One region of the Aurantimonas sp. A2-1-M11 genome, then DNA from elsewhere that is predicted to be linked to it. Evidence: predicted binding sites of a transcription regulator. Region 1 holds the regulator's gene; the other holds the start of a gene.
What was found. Region 1 encodes LexA, which represses DNA repair genes until DNA is damaged. Its sites were predicted from a motif close to TGTTCNNNNTGTGTTCNG; they were not measured.

Region 1 (10,428 bases):
CGTTCTCGATGCCGGCCAGCGAGCGGGCCGCCTCGATCACCGCCATCTGCATGCCGAAGCAGATGCCGAAATACGGCACGTTGCGCTCGCGGGCGAATTTCGCGGCGAGGATCTTGCCCTCGGACCCGCGCTCGCCGAAGCCGCCCGGCACGAGAATGCCGTTCACCCGCTCCAGATACGGCGTCGGGTCTTCCTGCTCGAAGACCTCCGATTCGATCCAGTCGAGCTTGACGCGCACCTTGTTGGCGATGCCGCCATGCTGCAGCGCCTCGATCAGCGATTTGTAGGCGTCCTTGAGGCCCGTATACTTGCCGACGATGGCGATGGTCACCTCGCCCTCCGGATGGCGGATGCCGTCGGTCACCTGGTGCCAGAGCTGCAGCTGCGGCTTGGGCGCCGGGTCTATGCCGAAGGCGGCCAGCACTTCGGTGTCGAGGCCTTCGTGGTGATAGGCGATCGGCACGTCGTAGATCGTGGCCACGTCCAGTGCCTGGATGACCGCCGTCTCGCGCACGTTGCAGAACAGGCTCATCTTGCGCCGCTCCTCGGCCGGGATCTGCCGGTCGGCGCGCACGAGAAGAATGTCCGGCTGGATGCCGATGGCGCGCAGTTCGCGCACCGAATGCTGGGTGGGCTTGGTCTTCAGCTCGCCCGCCGTCGGGATGTACGGCATCAGCGTCAGATGGACGTAGATCGCCCCGCCGCGCGGCAGGTCGTTGCCGAGCTGGCGGATCGCCTCGAAAAACGGCAGCGCCTCGATGTCGCCGACCGTGCCGCCGATCTCGCAGAGCACGAAGTCGAAGTCCTCGTTGCCGTCGAGGACGAATTCCTTGATGGCGTCGGTGACGTGGGGAATGACCTGGACCGTTGCGCCGAGATAGTCGCCGCGGCGCTCCTTGGCGATGATCCCCTGGTAGATCCGCCCGGTGGTGATGTTGTCCATCCGGTTGGCCGAGCGTCCGGTGAACCGCTCGTAATGGCCCAGGTCCAGATCGGTCTCGGCACCGTCGTCAGTGACGAAGACCTCGCCGTGCTGGGTCGGGCTCATCGTGCCGGGATCGACGTTGAGGTAGGGATCGAGTTTCCGCAGCCGCACGCGGTAGCCGCGTGCCTGCAGGAGAGCACCGAGAGCGGCCGATGCAATGCCCTTGCCAAGAGAAGAGACCACGCCGCCAGTGATGAAGATATATCGCGCCATGGGCCTTCCCGATATCGCGGCGGAGGTGATTCCGCCAGTCACTTTTTACGCAAACGAAAAACCGGCGGGGCACCCGAAGGGGCCCCGCCGGCGAAGCTCGGACGGCAGATTGCGTGTTATTGCCTGTTCAGCGGGGTGCCGGTCTCGTCCGCGGGGCGTTCCGTGCCCGCCGCGGGCGCCTCGACGGGCGGAACGGTCGGCGTGTCTTCAACGGCTGGCGAATCCTCGGCCGGGTTGGCCGGGATTTCCTCGCCCTCTGCCGGGGCCTCGACCTCTGCCGGGCCAACGTCGGCTTCAGGCACGATCGTCGCATCCGCTGCCGGCTCGGCCGGGACCGGTGCCGGAGTGGTCTCGGTCGCCGGGGCTGCCGGTGCGCTCTCGGGCAGCGACGGAGCGGCGCTCGGCGCATCGGCAGCTGCCGGGGCGGCGTCGTTCGCCGCGGGGCCTGCCGCCGGTGCCTGCTGCTCGGGAAGACCGCCCAGCTGATCCAGCAGGCTGCCGCCCTGATCGCCGTCACCCACCGGGGCGCTCTGGCCGCTCTGGTTGACCGGCAGGCGATCGAGGATGTCGGTCGGCTGCGCGCCATAGCGGGCAAGGACACCCAGCGACAGCGAGGTGATGAAGAACGCCGCGGCCAGGATGCCGGTCGTGCGAGTCAGCGCATTGGCGGCTCCACGCGCCGACATCATGCCACCGCCGCCACCGCCAATGCCCAGCGCGCCGCCTTCGGAGCGCTGCAGCAGGACGACGACGACCAGCGTCACGACGATCATCAAGTGGATGATGATGAGAATGGTTTCCATGGGACTTTCGCAACGCGTCTATTCGAGGATTGCGCGCCTTCTACAGAAGCGCCGCCCGCTTTCCAACCGTATTCGGCAATTGCGGGCGATCGGGCCCGCACTTCGCAGCGTTTTGGTCAGGCCGTCGGCGATGCCTGGCATATCGCGACGAAGTCCGACGCCTTCAAGCTCGCGCCTCCGACCAGGGCCCCGTCGACATTGTCGATCGCCAGGAATTCGGCTGCGTTCGCCGGCTTCACCGAACCACCGTAGAGAATCCGCACGCCGTCAGCGGCATCGCCGAAGCGATCGACGAGGCGCCTGCGAATGAAGGCGTGGATGTCGCGCACGTCGTCCGCCGTAGGGGTCTTGCCGGTGCCGATGGCCCAGACGGGCTCGTAGGCCACCACCACCTGATCACCATCCACATCGTCCGGCAGCGAACCGGCCAGCTGCCGATCCAGCACGTCCGTCGTGGCATCGGCGTCGCGCTCGGCCTCCGTCTCGCCGATGCAGATCACCGCGATCAGCCCGGCACGCATCGCCGCCTCGGCCTTGGCGCGGACGAGTTCGTCGCTTTCGCCGTGATCGGCGCGCCGCTCGGAATGGCCGACGATCACATAGCGGGCACCGACATCCTTGAGCATCGTCGCTGCGATGTCGCCGGTGTGGGCGCCACTGTCGGCCGGATGGCAATCCTGCCCGCCGACCGCGGCGACATCGCCCAGAATGCCGAAACTCGCCGACAGCATGGTGGCCGGCGGGCAGATCAGGATATCGCGGCCCTCGTTCAGACCGTTGCGGCCGGCATCGGCGATGGCCTGAAGCTCCGCCAGGTCCCTGAGCTGCCCGTTCATCTTCCAGTTTCCGGCTATCAGCGGCCTCGGTGCCATCGTGTTCTCCCATCTTTGTCAGGCGCCCACGGCCCGGCGCGGACCTTACGCATGAAAGGGCGTAAATCAATCGTGCGTGTCGCTTGCGTCGGACCTGTACGGTTTCCTAAAAGGCACACAACAGAATGCCCTCGGTCGTCTCGCTCGGCGACCCGTGGGGCGAACGGGAGACCATCATGCTCAACACGCTCCGCGGCAGCATCTCCGGCTGGACGGCCAAAATCCTGCTCGGCCTGCTGGTCCTCAGCTTCGCGGTCTGGGGTATCGGCGACGTGTTCCGCGGCAGCGTGGCAAATGCCGTGCTGACCGCCGGCGAGACCGAAGTCTCGCTGCAGGACTATGCCCTGGCCTACAACCGCGCCGAATCCCGGCTCGCCAGCCAGATCGGCCGCCAGCCGACGGCCGAGGAAGCCGAGATGTTCGGCATCAGCCAGTCGGTCATCAGCCAGCTCGTCGCGGGCGCAGTCCTGGACGAACAGGGCCGCCGCATCGATCTCGGCCTGTCGCAGGATCGCCTGGCCCAGGTCATTGCGGAGGATCCGACATTTCAGGACGCCTCGGGGAATTTCTCGCGGGCCCAGTTCCAGAACGCCCTCTACAACGCCCGGATCAGCGAGACCGACTACATTCGCGGCCAGGAGAACCAGGCGGTGCGCAGCCAGATCGTCGATGCCGTTTCCGAGGGCATCGTCATTCCCGACGCCTTCGCCACGGCGCTCGGCCTCTATAATGGCGAGCGACGCACCGTCGAATATATGACGCTGACGCCTGCCGTCATCCCGTCGGTCGCCGACCCGTCCGAAGAAGTTCTCGCAAGCTATTTCGCGGAGAATACGCAGCGCTACGCCGCTCCCGAATATCGCTCCGTCTCCTTCGCCGTCCTGACGCCGGAAGCGCTGGCCGATCCGTCGACGATCACAGACGAGGCGGTCGCGGAGGATTACGAGCAGTACAAGGATCGGTACACGACACCCGAGCAGCGCCGCGTGCAGCAGATCGCCTTTCCCGACGAGGCGGCGGCGACCGAGGCCAAGGCGAAGCTCGATGGCGGGGCCAGCTTCGAAGACGTCGCCAGGGATGCGGGACGCAGCCCGGCCGACATCGATCTGGGCCTCGTCAGCCGCGCGCAGATCCCGGACGCCACCGTGGCCGACGCCGCCTTCGGCCTGGCCGAAGGCGAGACGTCCGACGTGGTCAACGGAGCCTTCGGGCCGGTGCTGCTGCGGGTCGCGGAGATCCAGCCAGGTGCGGTGCAGCCGCTCGAAGAGGTGTCCGACGAGATCCGTTCGGCCCTGGCGCTGGTCGCTGCGAACGATACGGCCAATTCCGCCTACAACGCATTCGAGGACGCACGTGCCGGTGGCGCCACCTTCGCCGAGGCAGCGCAGAGCGCCGGCGTCACGGTCCAGACGATCCCGGCGGTCGACCGCGAGGGCAACGGACCGGACGGCCAGCCCGTCCCCGAACAACCTTCGGCGCAGGAATTCCTGCCCGGCGTGTTCGAGACCGAGCCGGGCATGGACAATGTGCCGATCAACTTCCAGTCCAACGGCTATGTCTTCTACGACGTCATCAGCATCGATCCCGCCCGCGACCGCACGCTCGACGAGGTGCGCGACCGGGTGATCGCCGACTGGAAGGCCGCCGAGACCGATCGCCTGCTCGCCGAGCGCGCCGCGCAGATGAAGAGCGAACTGGAAGCCGGGCAGAGCATCGCCGAAGTTGCCGCGGCAGCCGGTGTCGAGGCCCGTACCGCTGCGTCGATCTCCCGTCAGTCCGGCGCGTCCGAGCTCGGCCAGGCCGGCGTGAACGCCGCCTTCTCCGGTGGCCCCGGCACGGTCGCCACCGCCGCCGGGCGCGAGGCGGGCTCGCAGGTCGTCCTTCGGGTCAGCGAGGTTGCGCCGCCGGCAGATCCCGCCTCCAGTGTCGCGGCCAACGAGCGCAGCCAGATGACCGGCATGCTGGAGAACGACGTTCTGGAGAGCTACGTGTCCCTCCTGCAGAACGACACCCCCATCGCGGTCCATCCGGCCGGTATCGAGCGGGCAAAGGCACTGATCCGTTGAGCCAGAGCCTCAAACCCTTCCTTGCCAAGGTCGCCGCCGGCGAGAGCCTGGACCGCGACGAGGCCAAGGCCGCGTTTTCGGTGATGATGTCCGGCGAGGCGACACCGTCGCAGATCGGCGGCTTCCTGATGGCGTTGCGGGTGCGCGGCGAGACCGTCGAGGAAATGGCGGGCGCCGTCGACGTCCTGCGGGCCAACATGCTGCGGGTCGAGGCCCCTGCGGAGGCCGTTGACATCGTCGGCACCGGCGGCGATCACGCAGGCACGCTGAACGTGTCGACCTGTTCGGCCTTCGTGCTGGCCGGCTGCGGCCTCGTCGTTGCCAAGCACGGCAATCGCGCTCTGTCGTCCAAGTCGGGCGCCGCCGACGTCCTGATGGCGCTCGGCGTCAATGTCGACCTGAAGCCCGAGGCCATCTCGCGCGCCCTCGGCGATGCCGGCATCTGCTTCATGTTCGCGCCGACCCACCACGCCGCCATGCGGTTCGTCGGCCCGAGCCGCGTCGAACTCGGTACCCGCACGATCTTCAACCTGCTCGGACCGATGTCCAACCCGGCATGCGTCCGCAAGCTGCTGCTCGGCTCGTTCTCGCGCGACTGGCTCGTGCCGATGGCCGAGACGCTGCGGGCACTGGGCACCGAATCCGCATGGCTGGTCCATGGCGACGGGCTGGACGAGATGACCGTCTGCGGCACCACCGAAGTGGCGGCGCTGGAAAATGGCGAGATCCGCCAGTTCGCCATCGAGCCGGAGGATGTGGGCCTGCGCCGCTGGCCGCTGGCCGACATCAAGGGCGGCGACGCGGCCACCAACGCCGCAGCGCTGCGGGCCGTGCTCGACGGCGCCGACAATGCCTATCGCGAGATCGTACTGCTGAATGCCGCCGGCGCGCTGGTCATGTCCGGCCATGCGGGCGACCTGCGCGACGGAATCGTCAAGTCCGCCGATGCCATCGACAGCGGCCGTGCCCGCGCGGCCCTGGAACGACTGGCCGCCGTCACCCAGATGATTGCCGCGGAGACGAAATGAGCGACATCCTGCAGCGGATCGAGGCCTACAAGCGCGACGAGATCACCGCCGCCAAGCAGCGCGTCTCGCAGGCCGATCTCGAAGCGCAGTTCGCTGCCGTCGAGCCGCCGCGCGGCTTCACTGCCGCGATAACGGCGCGCCATCGCGGCTCCGGCCTGGCCCTGATCGCCGAGGTGAAGAAGGCGAGCCCATCCAAGGGGCTGATCCGCGCCGATTTCGACCCGCCGGCGCTCGCCGCCGCCTATGAGCGCGGCGGTGCCGCCTGTCTCAGCGTTCTGACCGACAAACCGTCGTTCCTGGGCGATCCGGCCTTCCTCACGACGGCCCGCGCGGCGACGAAGCTGCCGGCGCTGCGCAAGGATTTTCTCTATGATACGTATCAGGTGGCCGAGGCCCGCGCCTGGGGCGCCGATGCGATCCTGATCATCATGGCGGCGGTGGACGACGCGCTGGCCCGTGATCTGGAAGCGGCGGCCATGGCCTACGGCATGGACGTCCTGGTCGAGGTCCATGACGAGGCCGAGACCGAGCGGGCCCTCGCCCTTGCCACGCCGCTGCTGGGCATCAACAACCGGAACCTGCGCACCTTCGAGACCTCGCTGGAAACCTCCGAGCGGCTCGCCGCGCTGGTCCCGGACGATCGCATCCTCGTCGGCGAAAGCGGTATCTTCACCCATGACGACTGCCTGCGCCTCGCGGGCCACGGCATCCGCACCTTCCTCGTCGGCGAAAGCCTGATGCGCCAGGACGATGTCGAGGCGGCCACCCGCGCCCTCCTGGGCGGGTCACCTGCTGCGCCGGTGCCGGCATGAGCGAATCCCGCGATGCCGCCCTGACGCATCTCGACTCGACCGGTGCCGCGTCGATGGTCGATGTCGGCGACAAGCAGCAGACCGTGCGCGTCGCCGAGGCCGAGGGCCTCGTGATGATGCAGCCGGCGACTCTCGAACTGATCCTGGCAGGCGAAGCCAAGAAGGGCGACGTCATCGGCATTGCTCGTGTCGCCGGCATCATGGCCGCCAAGAAGACCCATGAGCTGATCCCGCTGTGCCATCCGCTGATGCTCGAGAAGATCGGCGTCGAGATCGTTGCCGAACCGGCGCTGCCCGGCCTCAGGGTGACGGCCACGGCGCGCGTTGGCGGCAAGACGGGCGTCGAGATGGAAGCACTGACGGCCGTCTCGGTCGCCTGTCTCACCATCTACGACATGGCCAAGGCCGTCGATCGATCGATGACGATCAGCGGCATCCGCCTCTTGGCCAAATCCGGCGGCCGCTCCGGCGACTGGTCCGCGGGCGCATCCTCATGAGCCTGATCCCCGTCGAGGAGGCCTATCGTCTCCTCGTCGAGGACGCCCTGCCCCTGGTGCACACCGAGACATTGCCCCTGCGCGACGCGTCGGGACGCATCCTGGCCGCCGACACCGGCTCGCTGCGCACCCAGCCCGGCTTCGACGCATCGGCCATGGACGGCTATGCGGTCCGCGCCGCCGATATCGGCGGGAACGGAGCCCCTTTCCGGCCACTGCGCCTCGTCGGCGAAGCGGCCGCCGGCCATGCCTATGACGGCACGCTGCAACCTGGCGAAACCATCCGCATCTCCACCGGCGCGCCGGTTCCACCGGGCGCCGATGCCATCCTCATCCAGGAAAATGCCGACCGCGAGAGCGGCACCGTCACCGCCACGACGCCGGTCGTCGTCGGCCAGCACATCCGTCCTGCCGGGATAGACTTTGCCGAAGGCACGCCGCTCCTGTCCGCCGGCACGGTGCTGACACCCGGCGCGATCGCCCTGGCGGCCAGCGGCGGCCATCCGGACCTCTGCGTCCGCGCCCGGCCGAAAGTGGCGATCCTGGCCACAGGCGACGAACTCGTCTTGCCCGGCGAAGCCATCGGCCCCTCGCAAATCGTCGCGTCCAACACCTTCGGCGTGGCCGCGCTCGTGCGCGAGGCCGGCGGCGTGCCGCTCAATTGCGGGATCTCGCCCGACCGGGAATCGGCCATCGACGCGCAGCTGGCCAAGGCGCTGGCCGACGGCGCCGACATCTTCGTCACCATCGGCGGCGCCTCGGTCGGCGACCACGACCTCGTCGGCAAGGTCTTCGCCGCCCGCGGCGTCTCGCTGGATTTCTGGAAGGTGGCGATGCGCCCCGGCAAGCCCTTGATGGCTGGCAGGCTCGGCGACATGCGCGTCGTCGGCCTGCCCGGAAATCCCGCTTCCTCGATGGTCGCGGCGACGCTGTTCCTTGCGCCACTGGTCCGTCGCCTCGCGGGCCGCCCGGACAGGCCCCTCCGACGCCGGGGGATCCTCGCTGCGCCGATGCCGGAAAACGGCGACCGCACGGATTTCGTTCGCGCCCGGATCAAGCCGGACGACGCTGGCCCGCCCCGGATCGTGCCGCTGCCGCGGCAGGATTCGTCGTTGTTGTCGATCTATGCCGCCGCCGATGCCCTGCTGGTTCGCCCCGTCGGCGCGGCACCCGCGCAAATCGGCGATCCGTGCGACTATGTCCCCCTGACGGCGCTGGAGCCACTTGCAGAACACAACTAGAACAGATAGGTTTGTTCAGGTTTTGTTTTGAGGAGTCGCCCGGATGCTGACGCGCAAACAGCACGATCTTCTGGTGTTCGTGAACGATCGGGTGCGCGAGACCGGCGTGCCCCCGTCCTTCGACGAAATGAAGGATGCGCTGGACCTGCGGTCCAAATCCGGCATCCATCGCCTGATCACCGCGCTCGAGGAGCGGGGCTTCATCCGCCGCCTGCCCAACCGGGCCCGGGCGCTCGAGATCCTGAAACTGCCGGAATCGATCCAGGGCAACCGCCCGGCTCCGGTCGGACGCACCGGCTTCAAGCCGAGCGTCATCGAAGGCAGCCGCGATACGGGCCGCCCCGCGGCGGCCACCCAGGCGCAACCGGCCAGGGCAGCCGCATCGACGTCGATCCCCGTCATGGGCCGTATCGCCGCCGGCGTGCCGATCTCGGCCATCCAGCACAACACCCATTCCATCGTCGTGCCGCCGGACATGCTGGGCAGCGGCGAGCATTACGCCCTCGAGGTGAAGGGCGACTCAATGATCGAGGCCGGCATTCTCGACGGCGACACGGTGGTCATCCGCCGCGGTGAGACCGCAACGCCGGGCGAGATCGTGGTCGCACTGGTCGACGACGAGGAAGCGACGCTGAAGCGGTTTCGCCGGCGCGGTGACACGATCGCGCTGGAAGCGGCGAATCCCGCCTACGAGACGCGGATCTTCGGGCCCGACCGCGTCAAGGTGCAGGGCAAGCTGGTCGGGCTCATCCGTCGCTACTGATCGGGCTTCGCCGGCAGGTGCTGTTCGCAAAGGCCCGGTTCAGCGTTTTCGGTCAGGTGCGCGTCGAAGCGCCTGACGCGGACTTTCGACCGGCCGTTATTCGGCATCTGCCGCGCGAGCGGCGTCCGGATTCGGGGCCGGTCCGGCGGGCGGCGTCTGCATGTTCGCGGCGGTGCCCGGCGCCTCCCGCCGCGGCGGAGCTTGCGCTGCTGGCGGCTCGGCATCCGGTGCGGCCGGCTTGCGCCAGTATTCGGGCCAGGGCGCCAGGCGATGGGCTTTCCACCGCGTCGGCGGATCCTCGATGGCCTGCACGACCACGGGTCGGCCGGTCGCCGCATCCCGGCTGATGGCCAGCGAGCCACTGTGCCGCAGGGTGCGCAGCGTCACCAGAATGGCGCCCGAACGACATGCACTAAGGCGGATCGCCCGCGAGACGATCGCCACATCCCCTTCGTCGCAGGCGTCACCCGTCCGGGCGTAATCCTCCGTCCAGATCACCCACAATCCGCTGCGGGTCGCAAAACGGCAATATTCAGCTGCGCAATCGGCCGGAACCGTCGGGCGCTGCCGGTCGGCCGAGGCAGCCCGCGGCGCGCGGGCCTCGAAAGCCCGCTCCCATTGGTCGGCGACGAAGGCGCTGGGGCGTGCCCTCAGGAAGGCGAGCGCGCCGTTTTCGTCCAACGTCGCGACCTCCTTGCCGTCCTCGAAGAGCAAAAGCTCCGGTGGCGCGGTCCTGACGGGGGTCGCGAGCAGGCCGACAACCGCCAGCGGCACCGCAAACCAGCGCAACTGGCTGGCGAGACAGGACGCCGTCAGGATTGCGGCCGTCAGCGGGATCAGCCCCAGCGCGGTCATCCGCCCGATCGCCTGGTCCGGCAGCACGGCATAGACGTTGCGCGCGATCTCCAGCACAAGCCAGATGCCCGCGCCCATCGCCTGAAACGGCAGGGCATCGAGACCGAAGGGAACCAGCAGTGTCCCCACCAGGGCCAGCGGCATGATCCACAGGCTGAACAGCGGCATGGTCAGGAGATTGGCGACGAATCCGAAGACTGCCAGCCTGTGGAAATGATAGCCGGCATAGGGCGCCGTCGCCGTGCCGGCAAAGAGTGACGTGGCCGCGATCGCCGCGACCGCGACCGCGACGA
Region 2 (6,027 bases), on a different contig from region 1:
TGCACGAACAGGCCGCCGGCAAATTTCTGCGTGTCCGAGATCACGATCTCGACGCCGTCGCCGCGCATCACCCCGGTATCGCCGAGCTGGCCGCCGGATTCGCCGTAGAACGGCGTCTGGTTGAGGACGACCGCCACCTCGTCCCCGGCACCGGCCGCGGGGACCTCTGCGCCGTTGCGTACCACGGCGAGCACCGAGCCCTCGGCCTGCTCGGTGTCGTAGCCGAGGAATTCCGTCGCGCCGACGCGCTCGCGGATCGGGAACCAGACGGTCTCGGTGGCCGATTCGCCGGATCCGGCCCAGCTCTTGCGGGCCTCGGCCTTCTGCCGCTCCATGGCGGTGTTGAAGGCGTCGAGATCGACCGCGATGCCGCGCTGGCGCAGGGCATCCTGGGTCAGGTCGAGCGGAAAGCCGTAGGTGTCGTAGAGCTTGAAGGCGGTCTCGCCGGACAGCTTGGCCCCCACCTCCATGCCTTCTGTCGCGTCGGTCAGCAGCGACAGGCCGCGATCGAGGGTCTGCAGGAAGCGGCGCTCCTCCAGCTTCAGCGTCTCGGAGATCAGCGCCTCGGCGCGCACCAGTTCGGGATAGGCCCGGCCCATCTCGGCGACCAGCGTCGGCAGCATCCTGTAGAGCACCGGCTCGCGCGCGCCGAGCATCTTGGCATGGCGCATGGCGCGCCGCATGATGCGCCGCAGGACATAGCCCCGACCTTCGTTGGACGGCAGCACGCCATCGGCGATCAGGAAGGCTGTCGAGCGCAAATGATCGGCAATGACCCGGTGGCTAGCGATGCTGTCGCCCTCGGCGCGCGAGCCGATCGTCGCCTCGACCGTGGCGATCAGCGCCTTGAACAGGTCGATGTCGTAATTGTCGTGGACGCCCTGCAGGATCGCGGCGATGCGCTCCAGCCCCATGCCCGTGTCGATCGAGGGGCGCGGCAGTTCCACCCGCTCGTCGGCGCCGAGCTGCTCGAACTGCATGAAGACGAGGTTCCAGATCTCGATGAAGCGGTCGCCATCCTCGTCCGGGCTGCCGGGAGGGCCGCCTGGAATGCCCTCGCCATGGTCGAAGAAGATCTCCGAGCACGGCCCGCACGGACCGGTCTCGCCCATCGCCCAGAAATTGTCGGAGGTGGAGATGCGGATGATGCGGTCGTCGGACAGCCCGGCGATCTTGCGCCACAGCCCCGCCGCCTCCTCGTCCTCGGAATAGACCGTAACCAGCAGCCGGTCGGCCGGCAGCGCGAATTCCTTGGTGATCAGGTTCCAGGCGAGCTCGATCGCCCGGTCCTTGAAATAATCGCCGAAGGAGAAATTCCCCAGCATCTCGAAGAAGGTGTGGTGCCGGGCGGTGTAGCCGACATTGTCGAGATCGTTGTGCTTGCCGCCGGCGCGTACGCATTTCTGCGACGTGGCGGCGCGCTGATAGGGCCGCGTCTCGACGCCGGTGAAGACGTTCTTGAACTGCACCATGCCCGCATTGGTGAACATCAATGTCGGGTCGTTGCGCGGGACGAGCGGCGACGAGGCCACCCGCTCGTGATCGTTCTTCGCGAAATAATCGAGGAACGCGGACCGGATTTCGTTGACGCCACTCATGGATGCGACCTTCGGAACACCTGCGGGGAAGTGCCCTCGGCCGCGGCGCGCACGTCGCCAGCCTCGAGCAAAGGCGCGTTGTACAGAGGCCCGCACCGCGTGTCCATCAGACCCGCGGGGCCGCGCGGCACGCCATCAGGCGGGCTGCCGCGCGGATCGTTCGAAACGGCTTCCGCGATCAGTCGTCGGACGCGTCGCCCGGACCGGTATCGTCGAGCAGCTGCTCGGCCAGGAGCCCGGCATTCTGCCGGATCAGCATCTCGATCTCGTCGGCGATGGCGGGATTGTCGCGCAGGAACGCCTTGGAGTTCTCGCGCCCCTGCCCCAGCCGCTGGCTGTTGTAGGAGAACCAGGCGCCCGACTTCTCGACGATGCCGGACTTCACGCCCAGATCGACCAGTTCGCCGGTCTTGGAGACGCCTTCGCCATACATGATGTCGAATTCGACCTGCTTGAACGGCGGCGCCAGCTTGTTCTTGACCACCTTCACCTTGGTCTGGTTGCCGGTGACCTCGTCGCGATCCTTGATCGCGCCGATGCGGCGGATGTCGAGGCGCACGGACGCGTAGAACTTCAGCGCGTTGCCGCCCGTCGTCGTCTCGGGCGAGCCGAACATGACGCCGATCTTCATGCGGATCTGGTTGATGAAGATGACCATGCACTTGGAGCGCGAGATCGAGCCGGTCAGCTTGCGCAGCGCCTGGCTCATCAGCCGGGCTTGCATGCCGGGCAGCGAATCGCCCATCTCGCCCTCGATCTCGGCGCGCGGCGTCAGCGCGGCGACCGAATCGACCACCAGCACGTCGATCGCGCCGGAGCGCACCAGCGTATCGGTGATCTCCAGGGCCTGCTCGCCGGTATCGGGCTGCGAGATGAGGAGATTCTCCAGATCGACCCCCAGCTTGCGGGCATAGACCGGGTCGAGCGCGTGCTCGGCGTCGACGAAGGCGCAGATGCCGCCCTTCTTCTGGGCTTCGGCGATGGTGTGCAGCGCCAGGGTCGTCTTGCCCGAGCTTTCCGGGCCGTAGATCTCGATGACGCGGCCCTTGGGCAGGCCACCGACGCCAAGCGCGATGTCCAGGCCCAGCGAGCCGGTGGAAACGGTCTCGATCTCGACGATCTTTTCGTTCTCGCCGAGCCGCATGATAGAGCCTTTGCCGAAGGCCCTTTCGATCTGGGACAGCGCGGCGTCGAGCGCCTTGTTCTTGTCCAACGAATTATCCTCGACAAGCCTGAGTGAGTTCTGTGCCATGGGAGACGAGACCTTATTCCACGCGTTGGACGGGGGTGCAATGACAAGGTGTGCTGACATCATGTACCGGATTTGTTCTCAATCGGCAAGGCCATGATCCCGGTTTGTTCCGATTCGCACGCGATCCCCGTCCGCGCCATCCGCGGCCACTTGCCTAACATTTGATGAAGAGCCCGCTCATGTTCTCCACCGGCCCCAGAATCTATGCCGCCGGCGCCGCACACATCGACCGGCGGGCAATTTCGGACTCGCCCTATGTGCCGCGCGCCTCCAACCCCGGACGGCTGGTCGACTGCCCGGGCGGCTCCGCCTTCAACGCCGTGCAGGCGATGGTCCAGGCCGGCGCCGGCGTCAGCCTGCACAGCGCCCGGGGCGGCGATCCAGACGGGCGCCGGGTCACCGAGGCGATCCTCGCCCTCGGTGTCACGGACCTGTCGGTGACATGGCTCGACCGCACCACCCCGACCTATACGGCCGTCCTCGACGACAAGGGCGAGCTCGTCGCCGGAATCGCCGACATGGCGCTCTACGATCTCATGGTGCCGCGCCTGTTCACCAGAAGTGCGGTGCGCACCGCCATTGCCAGGGCCGACGGCATCCTCGTCGACGCCAATCTGCCGGCCGCGTCGATCGCCGCAGTCACGGGCCAGGCGGCGGGCAAGCCGGTGGCGGCCATCGGCGTGTCGCCGGCCAAGATCGGCCGCCTGCAGGATTCGCTCGGCGGGATCACGGCGCTGTTCCTGTCCTATGCCGAGGCTGCCAGCCTGGTCGAGGCGACCATCGGCACCAGCCCGCAACTGATCGCCGAGCTCCTGTCGGAACTGGGCGTCCAGCGTGCCGTGGTGACCGATGGCCCGCGCGAGGCGATGATCCTCGACGGGCAGACCGTGCTTCTGCAGCAGCCGCCCACCGTCGTGCCGAAGGACATCACGGGGGCCGGCGACAATCTGGCCGGCACCGCCTTTGCCATGCTGTGCGCCGGCACCCCCTTTCTCGACGCGGTGCGCGCCGGCATCGTCGCCGCCTCGCTGCGGATCTCCTCCGAGCCGACCTTGCTCGAGGAACTCGCGCACAGGATCGCCGAGGGCGTCGCCGCGCTGCACGAACCCCGCCGGCCGGAGACCGCGTCATGAGCCCCGCTGCGCCCTTCACCCCCTCCGCCGACGTCGCCGCCGCGCTTGCCGCCGGTGCCCCCATCGTTGCGCTGGAGTCGACCATCATCACCCATGGCATGCCCTATCCGCGCAACCTCGCCATGGCCGAGCGCGTCGAAGCGATCGTCCGCGAGGAAGGCGCCGTGCCGGCGACCATAGCGGTCACGGATGGCTGCCTGCGGATCGGGCTCGACCGGGACGAACTGACGGCGCTGGCTACGGCGCGCGATGTGCTGAAGCTGTCGCGCGCCGACCTCGCCTTTGCCGTCGCCACCGGGCGTACCGGCGCGACCACGGTCGCCGCCACGATGATTGCCGCCGCGCTGGCCGGCATCGGCGTCTTTGCCACCGGCGGCATTGGCGGCGTCCATCGCGGTGCCGAGACGAGCTTCGACGTGTCGGCGGATCTGGAGGAACTGGCGCGCACGCCGGTGATCGTCGTCTGCGCCGGTGCGAAAGCGATTCTCGACCTGCAGAAGACGCTGGAAGTGCTTGAGACCAGGGGCGTTCCGGTCGTCGGCCATGGCACCGACGAGCTGCCGGCCTTCTGGTCGCGCAGCTCCGGGCTGCCGGTGCCGCTGCGCCTCGACAGCCCGGCCGAGATCGCCGGCTTCCAGGCCGCGCGCAAGCGGCTGGGCATCGGCGGCGGCATGCTGGTCGTCAATCCGCTGGACGCGGCCCATGCCATCCCCCGCGCCAGGGTGGACGACTGGATCACGGCGGCCCTGTCGGATGCGGAGGCCGCGGGCATTGCCGGAAAGGCGGTCACGCCCTTCCTGCTGGCCCGCATCTTCGAGCTCAGCGACGGCCGCTCGCTGGAGGCCAACATCGCGCTGGTCGAGGCGAATGCCCGGCTCGCCGCCCGGATCGCGGTCGCCCGCCACCGCTGACGCGTCCGGGCCAACGCTTTTATTCGTCGAGCATGTTCTTGACCGCCACCGCCAGCTCGCGCAGCGAGAAGGGCTTGGCGAGGAAGCCGAATTTCTCGCCCTCAGGCAGGTTCTTGGCGAAGGCGTCCTCGGCATAGCCGGAAACGAAGATGAATTTCAGCTCCGGCCGCTTCTTGCGCATTTCGCGCAGCAGCGTCGGGCCGTCCATCTCGGGCATCACCACGTCGGAGACGACGAGTTCGATCTGCCCGTCCAGTTCCTCCATCACCTCCAGCGCCTCGATGCCGGAGGCCGCCTCGTGGACGTCGTAGCCCCGCATCTTCAGGGCGCGGACATTGCCGGCCCGCACATGGTCCTCGTCCTCGACGAGCAGGATCGAGGCGGTGCCCGACAGATCGACCTTGGCGTTGACGGTCACCGCGCTGGTGTCGCTCTTGGACGCGGTCACCTGTGCCGGGATATGCCGCGGCAGGAAGATGCGGAAGGTCGTGCCCTCGCCCGGCCGGGTGTCGACGAAGATGAAGCCGCCGGACTGCTTGACGATGCCATAGACCATCGACAGGCCGAGGCCGGTGCCCTTGCCGATGTCCTTGGTGGTGAAGAACGGCTCGAAGATCCGCTCGGCCACCTCCGCCGGCATGCCCGTGCCGGTGTCGGAAATCTCGGCCAGCACGTAGTCGCCCTCGGTCATCTCCGCATATCCGAAGCCGGCGACCTCCGCCGCCACCACGTTGCGGGTCGAGATGGTGATGGTGCCGCCGTCGGGCATCGCGTCCCGGGCGTTCTGCACCAGATTGGTGATCACCTGCTCGAACTGGCCGATATCGGCCATGACCGGCCACAGGTCGCGGGCGTGATGGCGCTCCAGCTTGGCATGGTCGCCGCTGACCCGCTTCAGCAGCAGATGCATGTCGGCGACCACGTCGGTCAGGTTGAGCATCTTCGGCCGCATCGTCTGCCGGCGCGAATAGGCCAGCAGCTGGCGGACCAGCGAGGCGGCGCGGTTGGCGCTCTGCTTGATCAGCAGCAGGTCCTGGAAGGAGGGATCGCCGGTGCGGTGGTTGAGCAGCAGGAAGTCGACCGAGGCGGTGATGATCGTCAGGACATTGTTGAAATCGTGGGCGATGCCGCCG

Region 2: the regulator LexA is predicted to act here: its motif matches at 2,945-2,962, upstream of recA (recombinase RecA).

What each region holds. Positions count from the first base shown of each region.
Region 1 covers NZ_JAZHLI010000003.1:79,516-89,943, forward strand. The annotation lists gene VQ042_RS02215 (CTP synthase) at 1-1,198, opposite strand, end outside; partial or broken gene secG (preprotein translocase subunit SecG) at 1,525-2,001, opposite strand; gene tpiA (triose-phosphate isomerase) at 2,118-2,873, opposite strand; gene VQ042_RS02230 (peptidyl-prolyl cis-trans isomerase) at 3,050-4,939, shown strand; gene trpD (anthranilate phosphoribosyltransferase) at 4,936-5,967, shown strand; gene trpC (indole-3-glycerol phosphate synthase TrpC) at 5,964-6,779, shown strand; gene moaC (cyclic pyranopterin monophosphate synthase MoaC) at 6,776-7,276, shown strand; gene VQ042_RS02250 (molybdopterin molybdotransferase MoeA) at 7,273-8,517, shown strand; gene lexA (transcriptional repressor LexA) at 8,561-9,280, shown strand; gene VQ042_RS02260 (ComEC/Rec2 family competence protein) at 9,377-10,428, opposite strand, start outside.
Region 2 covers NZ_JAZHLI010000006.1:69,847-75,873, forward strand. The annotation lists gene alaS (alanine--tRNA ligase) at 1-1,598, opposite strand, end outside; gene recA (recombinase RecA) at 1,777-2,850, opposite strand; gene VQ042_RS04430 (carbohydrate kinase family protein) at 3,030-3,983, shown strand; gene VQ042_RS04435 (pseudouridine-5'-phosphate glycosidase) at 3,980-4,894, shown strand; gene cckA (cell cycle histidine kinase CckA) at 4,914-6,027, opposite strand, start outside.